2 regions of the Streptomyces sp. NPDC001617 genome follow, and region 2 is predicted to be linked to the other one. Evidence: riboswitches for the same ligand, from Rfam matches in the RefSeq annotation. Region 2 holds a riboswitch; the other holds the start of a gene.
What was found. A riboswitch is a leader RNA that binds a small molecule or an ion and turns the genes downstream of it on or off. The one in region 2 is predicted to bind cyclic di-AMP.

Region 1 (7,015 bases), on a different contig from region 2:
GCCCGTGTCCCGAACAGAAGTCGACGTCGAGCCCGGCAGCGGGCCGCCCTCCGAGGACGATCACGCCTTCTTCGGCCGGCCCGAGGGCCTGCACCCTCTCCGGCCTGGAGGTCTGGGAACGCTTCTCGTTCCCCGGCATGCAGGCGCGGTGGCCGCGGGCCTGGCCGTGATGGCCGCGATGCCCCGGCTGCGCCGCACGATGCATCCGGTCCACTGATGCCAACGGGGTCCCGCTCATGCACATCCGTACGTCCTTCCCCTACGACACCGCCCACGAGGACCTCTGGATCCCGCTCCCCGACGGGACGCTGCTGTACGCGCGCGTGTGGCGCCCGCTGACCGACGAGCCCGTGCCGGCGCTCCTGGAGTACCTCCCGTACCGCCTCTCCGACTGGACCGCGCCCCGCGACCACCAGCGCCATCCCTGGTACGCGGGCCACGGCTACGCCTCCGTCCGGGTCGACATCCGAGGGCACGGCAACAGCGAGGGCATGCCGACGGACGAGTACTCGGCGACGGAACTCGCCGACGGCGTCGAGGTGGTCAACTGGCTTGCCGCGCAGCCCTGGTGCGACGGCAAGGTGGGCATGTTCGGCATCTCCTGGGGCGGGTTCAACTCCCTCCAGATCGCGGCCCTCGCGCCCGAGCCGCTCAAGGCGATCGTCACGGTCTGCTCCACGGACGACCGTTATGACAACGACGTGCACTACACCGGAGGTTCCGTCCTCGGGGTGGACATGCACGCATGGGCGGCGACCCTGCTCGCCTTCGTCTCCCGCCCGCCGGACCCGGAGTACGTCGGTCCGATCTGGCGGGACATGTGGCGGGGACGGCTGGAGGCCGTCGACCCGTTCATCCACACCTGGCTCGCCCACCAGACCCGCGACGACTACTGGCGCCACGGCAGCGTCTGCGAGGACTACGGCACGATCGAGGCCGCCGTCCTCGCGGTGGGCGGCTGGCACGACCCCTACCGCGACACGGTGCTGCGTCTCGTCGAGCACCTCCCGGCCGACCGCGTCCGCGGCCTGATCGGCCCCTGGCCCCACCGGTACCCGGACCACGGCCTGCCGCCCGGCCCTGCGATCGGCTTCCTCCAGGAGACCCTGCGCTGGTGGGACCACTGGCTGAAGGGCATCGACTCCGGGGCGATGCGCGAGCCCTTGCTGCGTTCCTGCATCAGCGACTCGCACGCCCCGGCGACGGTGTACGCCAAGCTGCCGGGCCGCTGGGTGGGCGAGCCGGCCTGGCCTTCTCCCCACGTGACGGCGGTGTCGTACGGCCTTGAGGGCAGTGCTATGTCACATACCACTGCCCCCGTACCGGTCCGCTCACCGCAGCACACAGGCGTCGACGCCGGCCGTTTCTTCCCCTTCGGCAACGACGCCGACCTACCGCCGGACCAGCGGGAGGAGGACGCGCGGTCGGCGTGCTTCGACTTCGAGGTGGGTGAGGAGACCTGGGTGCTGGGGCGGCCGAAGGTGCGGTTGCGGGTGACCTCCGAAGTGAAGAGCGGTCAGATTGCCGCACGGCTGTGCGACCTCGCACCGGACGGCGCGTCGACCCTCGTGACGCGGGGCGTGCTGAACCTGTCGGCCCGTCAGGGACGGGACAGGGACGTGCCGTGGCCCCCCGGCGCCACCGAGGACGTCGAGTTCGAGCTGAACGGCATCGGGTACGCCTTCCCGGCCGGCCACCGCATCCGGCTCGCCGTCTCCTCCGCGTACTGGCCGTGGGTGTGGCCGCAGGCCGACTCGGCGGCCGGGTTCACCCTGGACCCGGCGGGCAGTTCACTGGAACTTCCGGTACGCGCGCGTGCGTCGGACGAGCGGGCGATCACCTTCGAGGAGCCGGAGCAGGCCGAGTCGCTCGGAGTGACCCGCGGCGTAGCCGCTGGTGGATGGAGCCCCGCCACGCTGGACGAGCCGCGCCCCGAGCGGCTGGTGGTGCGGGACGTGGCCAAGGGCGAGTGGCGACTGGAGGTCGGCCCGCGCTACGGCGGCACGCGCGTGTACCCCGACGGCCTGGAGTTCACCGAGGACGCGCTGGAGACGTACACGATCCGGGAGAGCGACCCGTTGTCGGCCCGCACCCGCTCGGACTGGTCAATCCGGCTGCACCGTCCGAATGCGGCCTGGGACACGACGATCCGTACACGGTCCGAGATCACCTGCGACCGGGAATCCTTTTTCACATCCAATGAGGTGATTTGCACGGAGGGTGGGGAGGTCGTCTTCCATCGGACCTGGGAGAAGCGGATTCCACGGACAGCCGGTTGACTACGAGTTGGGCTCATTGCCCGATTTACCACTCTTGCGAAAGCCCGTGACTTGGCTCACTCGGATCCATGATCCACATTCCGGCACATTTCGACCGATCCGCCTTCTCCGGTATGCCAGTTGAGGTTGGCACCCGCAAAGGATCAAGCACCTCAAACGCCTCATATCTAGGTCAACCGGCTTGATGAGTGAATCCGGCACTTGTTCCGGACATGTGCTCTCGCATACGTTCCCGGCCTGTCGGGCGGACGCCGAATCCTGCCGCCGCCCGAACCGTCTACCGAGAACGCACGGCAGGAGCGGGGAACCCAGGTAAGTCGCCGGGTCGGGATGTCTTCGGACATTCCGGATCGGCTAGGGGTGAAGTCGTGTCGCCTTACGGCGATGCGGCCGGGCAGCTCCCGCCCGAACCCGACAGCTCACCTCGCAGGCGCCGGAGAGGAAACCCCGTCATGCCTGCTGCCGCTCAGCCCCGCCGCCTCAGAAGCTCCCGCCTCGCCCGCAAGCTCGCCGTCATCGGTACGGGCGCCGCCGTGCTCGCCCTCCCGGTCATCGGCGCGACCAGCGCCTCCGCGGCCCCCACGTCGGTGGTCACCGCCTCCTCGCTGGGCTATGCCAACAACCTCGACGGCTGGATCCGGGCCTCCCTGCAGGTCATGGCCCAGCACGGCATCCCGGGGTCGTACAACGGCATCTACCGCAATGTGATCCGTGAGTCGTCCGGCAACCCGTACGCCATCAACAACTGGGACTCGAACGCCCTGGCCGGCACCCCCTCCAAGGGCCTGCTCCAGGTGATCGACCCGACCTTCACCGCGTACCACGTCAGCGGCACGTCGTGGGACCCGTACGACCCGGTCGCCAACATCACCGCCGCCTGCAACTACGCGGCCCATCGGTACGGGTCGATCGACAACGTCTGGGGCGCCTACTGAGGCGTACGAGCCGCCTGTCTACCGGGCGCCCGGGAAGAGTCTTTCGAGGACGACGGCGATGCCGTCGTCCTCGTTCGACAGGGTGATCTCGTCGGCCACCGCCTTGAGTTCGGGATGGGCGTTGGCCATGGCGACGCCGTGGGCGGCCCAGTCGAACATGGGGATGTCGTTGGGCATGTCCCCGAAGGCGATCGTCTCCCGCGGGCCCAGGCCCAGGTGTTCGGCGGCCAGGGCGAGGCCCGTCGCCTTGGTGATGCCGCATGGCTGGAGTTCGACGGTGCCGGGCCCCGACATGGTGACGGTGGCCAGAGAACCGACCACCGCGCGCGCGGTCGCCGCCAACTCGTCGTCGGACAGGTCCGGGTGACGCAGCAGCACCTTGCTGATCGGCTCGCACCACAGGTCGTCGCGCCGGTCGACCCGTACGGCGGGCAGCGTGGGGTGCGGCATCAGATAGCCCGGCTCGATGAGCGTGAGGCCGTCCACGCCGTCCTGGTCGACGGCCGCGTACACCTGGCCGACCTCGGCCTCTATCTTGCCGAGGGCCGTCTCGGCCAGCTCCCGGTCAAGGGTGACGGACCACAGCAGACGGTCCGCGTCGGCGTCGTACACCTGCGCGCCCTGCCCGCACACCGCGAGCCCCCCGCTGCCCAGGTCGTCGAGGAGCGGACGCACTCTCGGGGCCGGGCGGCCGGTCACCACGAGGTGCCGGGTGCCGGCCTCCGCCACGCGCGCGAGGGCGGCGACGGACCGGTCGGAGAGCGTGTCGTCGCCTCTCAGCAGCGTGCCGTCCAGGTCGGTGGCGATGAGTGCATACGCGGTGGGTGCGGCCATGATCAGAGAATACGGACAGGACGCACCACCGACTCATCGCGAACCGGACGACCGCCCCGTTCACCGTCGTCCCACGGTCAACTTCCGTACCGCCGTTGACTTTTGATCACCAGGGCGGCCGGTTGTCAGTGGCGGGTGCGACGCTTGTTCTGTCGCACCCACTGGACCGACGGATCGGGGGCCGTTGTGGTGAGGGGATCAGGCGTGCGCCGCCGCCAGGTGCTTGGCGAGCCTCGGCGAGGCGAACTCGGTGCCGCACACGAAGCGCATCACCGGGCCGTACGAGGCCGCCGCCGGAAGGCCGGTGAAGTACAGGCCCGGGACCGAGGACACGTATCCGGCGCCCAGCCTGGGCGTGCCGCGGCTCACGGCGACGTGGGTGCGCAGCTCGGGGCCGAGGAAGTCCATCGCCGCGATGTCGACCCGGTAGCCGGTCGCCGCGATGACGTGATCGGCCGACAGCTTCTCCGTCTGGCCGCCGTGCGTGCGCACCGACAGCGTCGGGCCGGCGCCGTCCGCGTCCGTGCGCACGATCCGGTCGACCTCGCTGACCTGGACCTTGCCCTCGAAGCGGTCGCGCAGCCACCAGGCGCCGAGCGGGCCCAGGACCCGGCGGACCAGGTAGTGACGGGTCTGGGCCGGGAGGTAGCGGTAGGGCTGCGGGTAGTAGCTGAGGGCCCACAGGGACCAGGCGCGGCCGAAGGGCGACTCCGGGCGCAGCTTGGGCTGCTTCCAGGGCGGCGCGCCGAAGGCGACCCTGCCGCTCCCGCGGGAGACCACCCGTACCTGCGCGCCCGCCTCCGCGGCCAGCGCCGCCGTCTCCAGCGCGGACTGGCCGGCGCCGACGACGATCAGGTCCTTGCTGGAGTAGCGCGTGAGGTCGTGGTGCTGGGAGCTGTGCGAGACCGGGCCCGTGGGGGTGGGTCCGTCCGCCGCGGCCGTGGCGAGTTCGGCGGGCACGTGGGCGAGGCCGGACAGGCCGGTCGCCACGACGACCGCGCGGGCGGTGAACAACTCGCCCGAGTCCAGCTTGAGTTCGAAGCCGCCGCCCTTGCGGCGGTCCACCGACACCACCCGCACCCGCTCCAGCTCGGGCACCAGCTTCTGCTGGAACCACTCGCCGTAGGCGATGAAGGTCTCGACCGGGATGATGTCCTCGTCCGTCACCAGGCGCTTGATGCCTGCGGCGTCGCAGTAGTCGGCCAGGTTGTGGCCCGGCTGCGGCGCGTCCAGGCTGGAGGCGACCGGTGTGGACTTCAGGAGCATGCCGGCGGGCATATGGTCGCGCCAGCTGACCATGGGCTCGCCGAAGACGCGCACCGGGATGCCGCGGGCGCGCAGATGGGCGGCGGTCGACAGGCCGAAGGGCCCGGCGCCGATGACTGCAACCGGTTGAATCACGAAGTCCCTCCCCAGGACGTCACTTCGTCACTTCGTGTCCGGCTCGGACAGCTGATACGGCTGATACCGCTGGCTAGCTGCTCGAACTGGTGGTGCTGCCGCGGCGGTTGGTGCGCCACAGCTGATACAGATGCTTCGCGCCCGGCCGCACGAAGCGCGCGAGCATCGTGAGGAACGGCATCGGGTCGTCACCCGCGAGCCAGGCCAGCTCCGTCCCGCTCGCGCGCGCCGGTGCGTGCGGCGTCGTGTAGCCGCTGCGGCGGTAGGCGAGCAGGGCGGGCAGGTCGATGTTCTCCACGATGTACCGGTGACCGGCGCGCTGTTCCCCCTCCGGGACGGAGCGGCCGGTCAGGTCCAGATGCATGGCGCGGACGACGTCCACCCCCGACTCGTTCTCGAAAAGCCGGAACTGGGCGCCCATGCGCGGGTTGAAGTCGAGGAGCTTGTACTGTCCGTCGCGCCGGTCGAAGCGCAGGTCGAGGTCGACGATGCCGGTGAAGCCGATCTCCTTGATGAAGCGCGCGGCGAGGTCGGCGAGTTCCGGGTTGTCGACGACGTACGCGTTCGCGGTCATCCCGGCGTGCGGCGGCCAGGAGCGCACCTTCACACCCGTGAACATCGCGAGCGGGGTGGAGTCCTGGTCGAAGTAGGCGTGCACGATCCAGTCCTCGGCGTCCTCCCGGGGCAGGTACTCCTGAAGGATCACACCGGGGTGCTCGCCCCAGTCGCGGGCGAGGGTGAGCAGGCCCTCGCGGGTGGCGATCCTGGTCGTGCCGTTGACCGCCGGTTGTGTGCGCCGCAGGAACGCCTCGCGGTTCTTGGCCACCACCGGGAAGCGGGCCTTCTCGGAGAAGGCCACGATGTCGTCGTACGACTTCGGGAAGGCGGCCGTCGGGCTCGGGATGCCGTGTTCCACGCACAGTTCGTGCAGGCCCTGCTTGCTCGCCAGGCGGCGGGGCAGGGCGGGCTCGACGCGCGGGAACAGGAAGCGGCCGGCGAGTTCGTCCTGGTGCTCGGCGATCAGGACGGCGGCCTCCTCGTCGGTCGGGACGAGGACGGTGGGGCGGCCGATACGGCGCCCGATCCGCAGCAGGCCCTCCACCAGGTGGTCCGGGTCCTCCGTGCCGGTGGTCGGCCAGACGAAGGCCTTCTTGAGATAGCGCGAGGAGGCGGCGGGCGTGTAACGGTCCTCCGTGATCGCATACATGGGCACGCCGAGGCGGCCGAGACTGCGGATCGCGCCCACGCCGCCGTGGTGCAGCGGATAGTCGCCGAACTTGACGATCAGGCCCGGCACGTCACGGTCGGCCTCGAAAGGCACACGGCTCGCGCTCCTGGCCACGGGTCCCCCCACGCGTCCCCCCTACGGACCGGACCCACCCCGTCCGTGTCCCCCAAAGGACGCTAAGCCGGAATTGCCACGTCCGACAAGCCCAATTCGGACATTGCAAACTCTTTAGGCACTGCCCAGGACAGGCAACTCAGCCGTAACGTGTGGCCTGACCACACGGAACGCACGAGAGCGAGGCAGCATCCCATGCCCCCCTTCGATGTCCCCGAGGGCGA
Region 2 (7,015 bases):
GCCCAGGATCGAGTCGGGCTCCCCGGCGGTGGCGCTCGGCTTCGCCCGGTGTACCGAAGGCGAGGAGCGGGAGCAGTGGCTGCGCCTCGCGGTGGATGCGGGGGACCTGTCGGCGGCGGTCGAACTGGCGCAGGCCCTGCGGGACCGTGGTGACGAGGACGGCGCGCTGCGGCACCTGGAGCGGGCGGCGGGGGCGGGGAGCCGGAGCGCGGCGGCGGCACTGGGCAGCCTGCTACGGCAGCGCGCCGAGCGCTGGCTGCGCAGGGCGGCCGAGGCGGGGCACGGGCCGGCGGCGCGCGAACTGGGCGACCTGCTGGCCGGAGTGGGGCGTGAGGGCGAGGCGATCCGTTGGTATCGCAAGGCGGCCATGGCGGGTCATGGAGAGGTCGGCGGGAGCCTGGGCGCACTCCTCATCCGATGGAACAGGCCGGGGGGCGAGGACTGGCTCCGCTGCGGGGCCGCATGGGGCGACGCGCGTGGCGCAGGTGAACTGGCTGTGAGTCTTGGCCGGAAGGCCGACCGCGACCAGCCCGAGATAGACCGCCTCCACGAACAGGCGATAGCGGGCGGAGACACGGACTCCATACGCAACCGCGCTATCTGCCGGGAGCGGGAGGGCCGGCTGGACGAAGCGCTGCACTGGTACCGCGAGGCTCTCCGAGCAGGAGTCACGGACACCGAGCAGGACATCGCGGAGGTGCTGGAGAAGCAGGGTAAGACCGCGGAAGCCGGGGAATGGCTTCGCAAGGCCGCCGAGGTGAATCCCCCCGACCTCCTCGAACGCCTCCCGGCGCCACCCGTCACCGCCCCCGCCCCGGATACCGTCAAGGAGTGACCACCCACCCCACCCCCGACACCCCCACCCCCGACCTATTCACCTGGGAGTTCGCGACAGACCCCTATCCCGCCTACGCCTGGCTCCGGGAACACGCCCCCGTCCACAGGACGACCCTCCCCAGCGGTGTCGAAGCCTGGCTGGTCACCCGGTACAAGGACGCCAAGCGGGCCCTCGCCGACCCTCGCCTCTCCAAGAATCCGGCGCACCACGACGAGCCCGCGCACGCCAAGGGGAAGACGGGTATCCCGGGGGAGCGCAAGGCCGAGTTGATGACGCACCTCCTCAACATCGACCCGCCGGACCACACCCGTCTCCGGCGCCTGGTCTCCAAGGCCTTCACGCCCCGGCGCGTCGCCGAGTTCGCCCCCCGCGTCCAGGAACTCACCGACCACCTCATCGACCAGTTCGCGGCGAAGGGCGAAGCCGATCTCATCCATGAGTTCGCCTTCCCCCTCCCCATCTACGCGATCTGTGATCTGCTCGGCGTCCCCCGCGAGGACCAGGACGACTTCCGCGACTGGGCCGGGATGATGATCCGCCACCAAGGCGGCCCCAGGGGCGGGGTCGCACGGTCCGTCAAGAAGATGCGGGGGTATCTCGCCGACCTCATCCACCGCAAGCGTGAAGCGCTCCCTGCGGATCCCGCCCCCGGCGAGGACCTCATCTCCGGTCTCATCCGCGCCTCCGACCACGGCGAGCACCTCACCGAGAACGAGGCTGCGGCGATGTGCTTCGTGCTCCTCTTCGCGGGTTTTGAGACCACCGTGAACCTCATCGGCAACGGCACCTACGCCCTCCTCACCCACCCCGACCAGCGCCACCGCCTCCAGTCCTCCCTCGCCGTCGGTGAACGCGGCCTGCTGGAGACGGGAGTCGAAGAGCTCCTCCGGTACGACGGGCCCGTAGAACTCGCCACTTGGCGGTTCGCCACCGAGCCGCTCAGCATCGGCGGGCAGGACATCTCGACCGGCGACCCGGTGCTCGTCGTGCTCGCAGCCGCCGATCGGGATCCAGACCGGTTCGCCGAGCCAGACACCCTCGACCTCTCCCGCCGCGACAACCAACACCTGGGATACGGGCACGGTATTCACTACTGTCTGGGCGCTCCGCTGGCCCGACTTGAGGGGCAGACCGCGCTCGCCACACTCCTCACCCGGCTCCCTGATATGCAACTCGCCGCCGATCCATCAGAGTTGAGGTGGCGCGGCGGGCTCATCATGCGCGGACTGCGCACGCTTCCGGTCGAATTCACCCCAGTTGGCTGAATGTGTCCGCCCAGACAAACATGACACGCGCTCAAGTCTGTGATCTTCACGTGATCTACGCGGCATTAACTTGTGACAAGTGATCGTCAGCCGATACCTTCACGGACCATGGCGGCGCCAAGGCTTGGCCCAAGCTTCACGCGTCGCGGTCATTGCTGTCTCGCGAAAGGCCCCCGCATGCTCTCCGGGAACGGTCGTCACCGTCGCCCCCGCCAGGCTCCGGCACTGCTCGTCGCGGCCGGGGTGACAGGCTCCGCCATCGCCATCCCGCTGTTCGCCGCGAGCGGCGCCAGCGCGGCCGACGGGACCACCTGGGACAAGGTGGCGCAGTGCGAGACCGGCGGCTCCTGGAGTGAGAACAGCGGGAACGGCTTCTACGGCGGACTGAAGCTGACCCAGGACGACTGGGAGAAGTACGGCGGGCTCGACTACGCCCCGAGTGCCGACCTGGCCAGCCGCAACCAGCAGATAGCCGTCGCCGAGAAGCTCCTCGACGCCGAGGGTGTCGGCGCCTTCCACACCTGTGGACTGACCTCCGGGCTGACCAAGGACTCGGGCTCCGCCGATGTCGACACCGGCGTCGCGGACGGCTCGTCGAGTTCATCCGATTCGTCCGACAGCTCGGACTCGACCGGTTTGTCCAATTCATCGGGCAGCTCGGCCGGCGACTCCTCCTCGGGTGCGTCGTCCAGTGCCCAGCCCTCCGCCTCACCCGACGCTTCATCCGATTCCACAAGTAATTCTGCCGAATCGGACACATCCGCCTCGCCCTCCGGGTCCGCCGCGAGCAAGTCTCAGGGAACCGACGACTCGTCCGCAGATCGGGCGAAGGGGGATGACTCGGACAAGTCCGGCCAGGCTGTGGGGTCTTGGAGTCTCGTCGACACCGGCGCCATCGGCGGGGCCGCGGACGCCGTCACGGACACCGCCACCGGCACCGGCAAGCATCGCGGCGCCGCTGCCGACGAGAGCTCGGCCAAGAAGGCCGCGCCCGACTCGTACACGGTCCACGCCGGCGACACCCTCGCCTCCATCGCCGACTCCCTTGGCGTGGACGGCGGATGGCGTGCCCTCTATGCCGAGAACAAGCAGGCGATCGGTACCGACCCGAACCATATCTCCGCCGGTCAGGCCCTGCGACTCCCTGCCGAACAGGGTTAAAAGCGACGGGAGTTCACGTCACACTTCGCGCCGAATGTCCGGTTTGGTGAAAGTGTGGGATGAGTCTCAGAAGCCCTGATCGTCTTTGAAATTCCCCGGATTCCGTGTCTACCGTCGTCACCGCTCGGCAACACGAGCCCCGACAGCCGCAACGCCGAATCCTGCCAGCGGCCGTACGGGAACAGTCGTCGCTTAACAGCGCCGTAGGCAGGAGCGGGGGACCCAAGGTAAGCGCCGGACCCAGCGATTGACGCTGGATACGGCTAGGGGTGTAGCCGCGCCTCGTGAAAGCGAGCGTGCGGCCGGGCAACTCAACCGGCCCGAACCCGACAGCTCACCTCGCAGGCGTCGGTGAGGGGATCAACCATGCTGTTTTCCGGCAAGGGCAAGCACCGTCGTCCGTCCAAGGCCACCCGCGTCGCCGCGCTCGCCGGAGTCACCGGTGTCGCCATAGCCGCGCCGCTGATGGCGGCCGGCAGCGCCTCCGCCGCCACCGCCTCCGAGTGGGACGCGGTCGCCCAGTGCGAGTCGGGTGGCAACTGGTCCATCAACACCGGCAACGGCTACTACGGCGGTCTGCAGTTCTCCGCCTCCACCTGGGCCGCGTACGGCGGCACCGCCTACGCCTCGCAGGCCAACCAGGCCACCAAGGCGCAGCAGATCGCCGTCGCCGAGAAGGTCCTCGCCTCCCAGGGCAAGGGCGCCTGGCCGGTCTGCGGCACGGGCCTGTCCAGCGCCGCCTACAACGGCAGCAGCGCTTCGAGCAGCTCCTCCAGCGGCTCCAGCACCCGCTCCTCCGGCGGGCAGACCGCCTCCCGCTCCTCCGAGCGCACGGCCGTCAAGAAGTCGACCAAGACCGTCACCACCCCGACCGGCAAGAAGGTCAAGAAGGGCGACGGCGAGTACAAGGTCGTCAAGGGCGACACCCTCAGCTCGATCGCCGAGAAGCACCACGTCAAGGGTGGCTGGGCGAAGCTGTTCAAGCTGAACAAGGACATCGTCGAGGACGCCGACCTGATCTACCCGGGTCAGCAGCTGCACCTCAAGTAAGCAGACAGCTGAACCACAGCGCCCTGACAGCCGTGTCCTCCACCATGGAGGACACGTGAGGGCCTCCCCCGTCCCCACGGGCTCCCCGCTCCGGTGCGTGTTCCCCCGTACGCACCGGGGCGGGGCTTTTTTGCCCCCACGCTTTGTTCCGTTCGGAAACAATTTACTCTCGGTTCTGCCCAAGGGGTGGTCGGAGACGTGGCCGATCCGCCGGAGGCGGATAGGCTCGTCTCGCAGAGCCGCTGCGGCCTTGCTAACCGCGTCACATCCCAGAAGGAGATGCTCGTGCCGTCCATCGACGTCGTCGTAGCCCGGGAAATCCTGGACTCCCGAGGCAACCCCACGGTCGAGGTCGAGGTCGGCCTCGACGACGGCAGCACGGGTCGTGCCGCCGTCCCGTCCGGCGCCTCCACGGGCGCCTTCGAGGCCATCGAGCTCCGCGACGGTGACCCCAACCGCTACCAGGGCAAGGGTGTCGAGAAGGCCGTCCTCGCCGTCATCGAGCAGATCGGCCCGGAGCTGGTCGGGTACGACGCCACCGAGCAGCGCCTGATCGACCAGGCGATGTTCGACCTGGACGCCACCGACAACAAGGGCTCCCTCGGCGCCAACGCCATCCTCGGCGTCTCGCTCGCCGTCGCCCACGCCGCCTCCGAGGCCAGCGACCTCCCGCTCTTCCGCTACCTGGGCGGCCCGAACGCGCACCTGCTGCCGGTGCCGATGATGAACATCCTGAACGGCGGCTCGCACGCCGACTCCAACGTGGACATCCAGGAGTTCATGATCGCCCCGATCGGCGCGGAGACCTTCTCCGAGGCCCTGCGCTGGGGCACCGAGGTCTACCACACCCTCAAGAAGGTCCTGAAGAGCAAGGGCCTGTCCACCGGCCTCGGGGACGAGGGCGGCTTCGCCCCGAACCTGGAGTCCAACCGCGCCGCCCTGGACCTGATCCTCGAGGCCATCAAGGAAGCCGGCTACATCCCCGGCGAGCAGGTCGCCCTCGCGCTCGACGTCGCCGCCTCCGAGTTCTACAAGGACGGCACGTACAAGTTCGAGGGCAAGGACCGCTCCGCCGCCGAGATGACGGAGTACTACGAGGAGCTCGTCGCGGCCTACCCGCTCGTCTCCATCGAGGACCCGCTGTTCGAGGACGACTGGGCCGGCTGGAAGGTCCTCACCGACCGTCTCGGCGACAAGGTCCAGATCGTCGGCGACGACCTGTTCGTCACCAACCCCGAGCGCCTCGCCCGCGGCATCGAGGAGGGCACCGCCAACGCCCTCCTGGTCAAGGTGAACCAGATCGGCTCCCTCACCGAGACCCTGGACGCCGTCGAGCTCGCCCAGCGCAGCGGCTTCAAGTGCATGATGTCCCACCGCTCCGGCGAGACCGAGGACGTCACCATCGCCGACCTCGCCGTCGCCACCAACTGCGGCCAGATCAAGACCGGAGCCCCGGCCCGCTCCGAGCGCGTCGCCAAGTACAACCAGCTGCTGCGCATCGAGGAGATCCTCGACGACGCGGCGGTGTACGCGGGCCGCTCCGCTTTCCCGCGTTTCAAGGGCTGATCCCGGCAGGGCTAAGCCTTAGCCAGTCGTACGTACGTCCCCGTACCGGTCCCGTACCGTGTGCGGGGACGTACGCGCGTGTGAACGGGAGGCGGGGAACATGGCCGTGAAGGACCGGGACCGGTTCTCCACCGCGACCAGGATCAAGCTGCTCGGCGAGCAGACCGCGGCCCGGGTCTACCGCTCCCAGACCAAGCGCCAGGCCCGCCGCTCCCGCCTCACCGGCCGTGCGGCCCTGCTCGCGCTGGTGCTCTGCACCCTGGTCGTGGCGCTCGCGTACCCCATAAGGCAGTACGTCTCCCAGCGCGCGGAGATCGCCGATCTGCAGCGCCAGAAGCAGCAGGCGAAACAGCGCGTCGAGCAGCTGCGCGACCTCAAGGCACGCTGGCAGGACGACTCGTACGCCGAGCAGCAGATCCGGCAGCGGCTGCACTATGTGCTGCCGGGCGAGACGGGCTACGTCGTCATCGACCCGGACGCGGCCAAGCAGTCCCGCGCCGACCTCGGGGCCGCCGACCGGCCCTGGTACTCGAACGTCTGGGACGGGGTCGACAAGTCCGACGCCTCCGACCAGTGACCTGACCTGATTAGAGAGACAGTTCTTCGTGGAAACGCCTCCGCCGCCCACCCCGCGCACCGAGCCCACCGACGCCGACGTCGAGGCCTTCAAGCAGCAGCTCGGGCGGCCGCCGCGCGGGCTGCGCGCGATCGCGCACCGGTGCCCGTGCGGGCAGCCGGACGTCGTCGAGACGGCCCCGCGGCTTCCCGACGGCACGCCCTTCCCGACGACGTACTACCTGACGTGCCCGCGCGCCGCCTCGGCGATCGGGACGCTGGAGGCCAACGGCGTCATGAAGGAGATGACGGAGCGGCTGGGGACCGACCCGGAGCTGGCCGCCGCGTACCGGGCCGCGCACGAGGACTACCTCGCGCGCCGGGACGCCATCGAGGTCCTGGAGGGCTTCCCGAGTGCGGGTGGCATGCCGGACCGGGTGAAGTGCCTGCACGTGCTGGTGGGGCACTCCCTGGCCGCGGGGCCGGGGGTGAACCCCCTGGGCGACGAGGCGATCGCGATGCTGCCGGAGTGGTGGCTCAAGGGACCGTGTGTGCAGCCGCTGGCGGCACCCGACCCGGC

Region 1: it holds a riboswitch for cyclic di-AMP, as region 2 does, so the genes downstream of both, ACWC09_RS21185 (transglycosylase SLT domain-containing protein) here and ACWC09_RS05910 (transglycosylase family protein) in region 2, are expected to answer to the same signal.

Annotation. Positions count from the first base shown of each region.
Region 1 is NZ_JBSFHA010000026.1:92,764-99,778, reverse strand. Features, by position in the region: gene ACWC09_RS21195 (hypothetical protein) at 5-217, shown strand; gene ACWC09_RS21190 (CocE/NonD family hydrolase) at 237-2,279, shown strand; cyclic di-AMP (ydaO/yuaA leader) riboswitch at 2,535-2,727, shown strand; gene ACWC09_RS21185 (transglycosylase SLT domain-containing protein) at 2,732-3,214, shown strand; gene ACWC09_RS21180 (HAD family hydrolase) at 3,233-4,048, opposite strand; gene ACWC09_RS21175 (FAD-dependent oxidoreductase) at 4,247-5,449, opposite strand; gene ACWC09_RS21170 (carboxylate--amine ligase) at 5,523-6,770, opposite strand; gene fahA (fumarylacetoacetase) at 6,987-7,015, shown strand, end outside.
Region 2 is NZ_JBSFHA010000005.1:103,092-110,106, reverse strand. Features, by position in the region: gene ACWC09_RS05925 (hypothetical protein) at 1-835, shown strand, start outside; gene ACWC09_RS05920 (cytochrome P450 family protein) at 832-2,103, shown strand; gene ACWC09_RS05915 (transglycosylase family protein) at 2,281-3,264, shown strand; cyclic di-AMP (ydaO/yuaA leader) riboswitch at 3,454-3,627, shown strand; gene ACWC09_RS05910 (transglycosylase family protein) at 3,631-4,314, shown strand; gene eno (phosphopyruvate hydratase) at 4,594-5,880, shown strand; gene ACWC09_RS05900 (FtsB family cell division protein) at 5,981-6,457, shown strand; partial or broken gene ACWC09_RS05895 (DUF501 domain-containing protein) at 6,486-6,887, shown strand.